2 regions of the Streptomyces sp. NPDC028910 genome follow, and region 1 is predicted to be linked to the other one. Evidence: predicted binding sites of a transcription regulator. Region 1 holds the regulator's gene; the other holds the start of a gene.

Region 1 (2,393 bases):
GATGTCCTCCCAGGCACCCTGCAAGGCCTGTTCGGGCACCGGCGACAAGAACGGCACACCCCGGGTGTGCCCGACCTGCGTCGGCACCGGCCAGGTCTCGCGCGGCAGTGGCGGCGGCTTCTCGCTGACCGACCCCTGTGCGGACTGCAAGGGCCGCGGCCTGATCGCGGAGATCCCCTGCGACGTCTGCAAGGGCAGCGGGCGCGCCCGCAGCTCCCGCACGATGCAGGTCCGGATCCCGGCGGGCGTCTCCGACGGCCAGCGGATCCGGCTGCGCGGCAAGGGTGCGCCGGGCGAGCGCGGCGGTCACGCCGGTGACCTCTATGTCGTCGTGCACGTCGGTAGCCACCCGGTGTTCGGCCGCAAGGACGACAACCTGACCGTGACCGTGCCGGTGACGTTCGCGGAGGCGGCGCTGGGCGCCGACATCAAGGTCCCGACCTTGAACGGCCCCTCCGTGACGCTGAAGCTGCCGCCGGGCACTCCCAACGGACGCACCATGCGGGCCCGCGGCAAGGGCGCGGTCCGCAAGGACGGCACCCGCGGGGACCTGCTGGTGACGGTGGAGGTCGCCGTCCCGACCGAGTTGTCGGACAAGGCACGCGAGGCACTGGAGATGTACCGCGAGGCGACGGAGTCGCAGGACCCGCGCTCCGCGCTGTTCGAGTCCGCGAAGGGAGCATGACATGGACGGCCGCCGACGCACGTCACGTCTGGGCAACGGGTACCAGCTCACCGATGAGACTCCGGTCTACGTGATCTCGGTGGCCGCCCAGCTCTCGGGCCTGCATCCGCAGACCCTGCGCCAGTACGACCGTCTCGGCCTGGTCTCCCCGGACCGTACGGCTGGCCGCGGCCGGCGCTACTCGGCCCGTGACATCGAACTGCTCCGCACGGTGCAGGCGCTGTCGCAGGACGAGGGCATCAACCTGGCGGGGATCAAGCGGATCATCGAGCTGGAGAACCAGGTCGCCGCGCTCCAGCAGCGCGTGGCCGAGCTCTCCGCGGCGGTCGACGGCGCTGCGGCCACCCTCCGGGCCCGCGAGGCCCAGGTCCACGCCTCGTACCGGCGCGACCTGGTCCCGTACCAGCCCCCGCAGCCGGGCAACGCGCTCGTGGTGTGGCGGCCCGCCCCCAAGCGCCCGCTGGACTGACCGGGCGGCTCCGCTCGTCTTCACGCTCACCGACAGGCTCCGCCCCGCCCAGGGCGGGGCCTGACGGCTTTCTAGAGCCCTTGCGGGGCCTGGTCCTGCTCCTGGTCCTGCTCCTGGTCCTGCTCCGGGTCCTGGTCGCGGTCGCCCTCACAGTCCCTGTCCCCGTCCGGGGCGGAGGGCCCGCCCAGGATGCCGGACTGGGCGATGAGGTAGCCGAGCTGGGCGCGGCTGCCGCTGCCGAGGGTGGTGGCGAGTTTGGCGATGTGGGCGCGGCAGGTGCGGACGTTCATGCCGAGGCGGCGGGCTATGGCCTCGTCGACGTGCCCCTCGACGAGCAGCTGCGCGATGGTCCGCTGCACGCCGGTGATCCCGCCGGGGGTGCGCCGGTACGTCACTTCCTCCTGCAGGGGCACGGCGCGGTGCCACAGCTGCTCGAAGACCTTGATGAGGTAGTCGACCAGTCCCGGATGGCGCAGTTCCAGCGCGACCCGGCGGTCGTCGCTCACCGGGATGAAGGCGACCGTGCGGTCGAAGATGATGAGACGCTCTATCAGCTCTTCCAGGGTGCGGATCTCCACCTTCCCGGTGGAGATCCGGTCCACGTAGGCGAGCGTGCCCTGGCTGTGCCGTGCGGTGTGCTGGTAGAGGGTCCGTATGCTGACCCCGCGGTCGATCAGCGGCTGGTCCCGTTCCAGGGCCTGTGTGAGGGCCACGGAGGGCCGGGCGCCGCCCGGTTGGACCGTCAGCACCTCGGTGTGGCATTCGGCGGTCGCGAGGTTCAGGGCGGCGTTGATGCGCTCGAAACCCTCCAGCACCGTGATGGCGTGGGTGTTGGCCGGACTCTGTGCGCTGATGGCCAGGAAAGGCTCGAAAGTGTCGGTGAGATCTACAGCGCTGCGCCGGCGGTCTTGGATCTCGCGTTCAATCGGGTGCAGCCGTTGAGCCAATGCGACGGACGGGGGAACCGGACGGAGCTGGTTCGCGTCATCCGGGTCGGGTTGCAGAAGGGCGAATTCCAGCAGGCAGGGGGCGTTCTGGATCTCGCCCCGGGCGATCCGGCCGGTGCTCAGTGCCGTCGCGTAGAGCCGCGTTCCCTCGGTGCACATGGACGTGACGGGGTGGGGATGTGTCGGTTTTGTCTCGTTTCGCGTCAAATCTCCACCCCCCAGGGTCCTGAACATGCAAGAACATGATGCATCGTCCCTGTGGCATTGACGTGCCTGAATGAGCCATCGTCTG
Region 2 (2,393 bases), on a different contig from region 1:
GGGGAGGATGAGGTGGACCGCGTCGTACAGTCGGCGGCCGCCCCGCCGGGCGCGCCCGCCGCATCCTCCGGAGGTGCCGCATGACCACGCCCCAGAACGCCGTTGCCGAGGAGCCCGAGGCCCCGCCCGGGCCGCTGGTCGGGGTCGACTGGTTGGCCGGGAGGCTGGAGGAGCCCGGGCTGGTCCTCTTCGACGCCTCCGTCGGTGCCCACCGCGGCGCGGACCACCGGATCCCGGGCGCGCGCCCCTTCGACCTCGACGGGCCCCTGTCCGACCACGACGCCCCCGCCCCGCACACCATGCCCGGGGCCCCGGAGTTCACCGAGGCGATGCGTGCCCTCGGCGTCGACGACTCGGACACCGTCGTCGTGTACGACGGCGCGGGCATCTACTCCAGCGCCCGCGCCTGGTGGATGCTGCGCGCCATGGGCTTCGACCGGGCCGCCGTCCTCGACGGGGGACTGCCCGCCTGGAAGGCCGCCGGCCTGCCCGTCGAGGCCACCGGCCCGGCGTACGGGGGCCCGCGCGGCTCCTTTACCGCCCGGCCCCGCACCGGGCTGCTGGTCGACAGCGCCACCGTCGCCCAGGCCCTCACCGACCCGGCCGCGGCCGTCCTCGACGCCCGCACCCGCGAACGTTTCGCCGGCACCGCCCCCGAACCCCGCCCGGGCCTGCGCGGCGGCCACATGCCGGGCGCGGTCAACCTGCCCTTCGCCGAACTCCAGCACCCCGACGGCCAGATGCGCCCGGCCGGCGAACTGCGCGAGGCCTTCGAGGCGTTGACCGGTGACCGGGAACGGCTCTACTTCAGCTGCGGCTCCGGGGTGACGGCCTGCGTCCTCGCCCTCGGCGCCGCCCTCGCCGGGTACGAGGACCTCGCGGTCTACGACGGCTCCTGGAGCGAATGGGGCCTGCCCTCCCCGCTGCGCCCGGTCGTCACCGGCCCGGGCGCTCCGTAGCCGCCGACACCATGGTCACCGGGCGGCCACGGCGGTCCGCGTCCGCGGCGCGTGACACCGCGCGCACTCTGTTCGCCCCGGGCGAACGGCGGTTGGGGAACATTGGGAGGCGCACATGCATTGAGTCGGCATAGCTCAACTTCACTGCCGGAAGGAAGATCATGGCTTCGACGTCCGTAACACTCACCCTGCCCGTGTTGCCGCTCGATGACGAGGTCGTGCTGCCCGGAATGGTCGTACCGCTGGATCTGTCCGACGCCGAGGTGCGCGGGGCCGTGGAGGCGGCCCAGGCGGCGGCGGGCAGCGGGAAGCCCCGGGTGCTGCTCGTGCCGCGGGTCGACGGGAAGTACGCCGGTACGGGAGTGCTCGGGACGGTCGAGCAGGTGGGCCGGCTCTCCGACGGGGATCCCGGCGCGCTCATCCGCGGTCGGGGGCGGGTCCGGATCGGGGCCGGGACCACCGGGCCCGGGGCCGCGCTCTGGGTCGAGGGCGAGACCGTGGAGGAAGCCGTGCCCGATCCGCTGCCGGGGGCGGTCGCCGAGCTCGTCAAGGAGTACAAGGCGCTCGCCACCAGCTGGCTCAAGAAGCGCGGGGCCTGGCAGGTCGTGGACCGGGTCCAGCAGATCGAAGGGGTCTCCGCGCTGGCGGACAATTCGGGGTACTCGCCGTTCCTGACGGTCGGGCAGAAGGTCGAACTGCTGGAGACCGCCGACCCGGTCGTCCGCCTCAAGCTCGCGATCAAGTGGCTCAGCGAGCACCTCGCCGAGCAGGACGTGGCCGAGTCCATCGCCAAGGACGTCCAGGACGGCGTCGACAAGCAGCAGCGGGAGTTCCTGCTCCGGCGGCAGCTGGAGGCCGTACGCAAGGAACTGCGCGAGCTCAACGGCGAGAAGGAGGGCGAGGAGTCCGACGACTACCGGGCCCGGGTCGAGGCCGCCGACCTGCCCGAGAAGGTACGGGAAGCCGCGCTCAAGGAGGTCGAGAAGCTGGAGCGGGCCAGCGACCAGAGCCCGGAGGGGTCCTGGATCCGCACCTGGCTGGACACCGTGCTGGAACTGCCCTGGAACGAGCGCACCGAGGACGAGTGCGACATCCAGGGGGCCAGGGCGGTCCTGGACGCCGAGCACGCCGGCCTGAGCGACGTGAAGGACCGGATCACCGAGTACCTCGCCGTCAGGAAGCGGCGCAGCGAGCGCGGCTTGGGAGTCATCGGAGGGCGGCGCGGCGGGGCCGTGCTCGCGCTCGTCGGGCCGCCCGGGGTCGGCAAGACCTCCCTCGGGGAGTCCGTGGCCCACGCCATGGGTCGCACGTTCGTCCGGGTCGCGCTCGGCGGCGTACGGGACGAGGCCGAGGTGCGCGGCCACCGCCGGACCTACGTCGGCGCCCTGCCGGGCCGGATCGTCCGGGCCATCAAGGAGGCCGGGTCCATGAACC

The links. The regulator HspR, encoded in region 1, represses chaperone genes until heat shock. The targets are predictions, from matches to a motif close to TTGAGNNNNNNNNNCTCAA.
Region 2: lon (endopeptidase La) is a predicted target of HspR. The motif match lies at 1,080-1,098, and genes of this name have one in related genera.

What each region holds. Positions count from the first base shown of each region.
Region 1 is NZ_JBVHVF010000007.1:1,721-4,113, forward strand. It holds gene dnaJ (molecular chaperone DnaJ) at 1-685, shown strand, start outside; gene ACZ4TV_RS11740 (heat shock protein transcriptional repressor HspR) at 687-1,154, shown strand; gene ACZ4TV_RS11745 (helix-turn-helix transcriptional regulator) at 1,226-2,335, opposite strand.
Region 2 is NZ_JBVHVF010000005.1:131,804-134,196, forward strand. It holds gene ACZ4TV_RS09550 (sulfurtransferase) at 81-959, shown strand; gene lon (endopeptidase La) at 1,121-2,393, shown strand, end outside.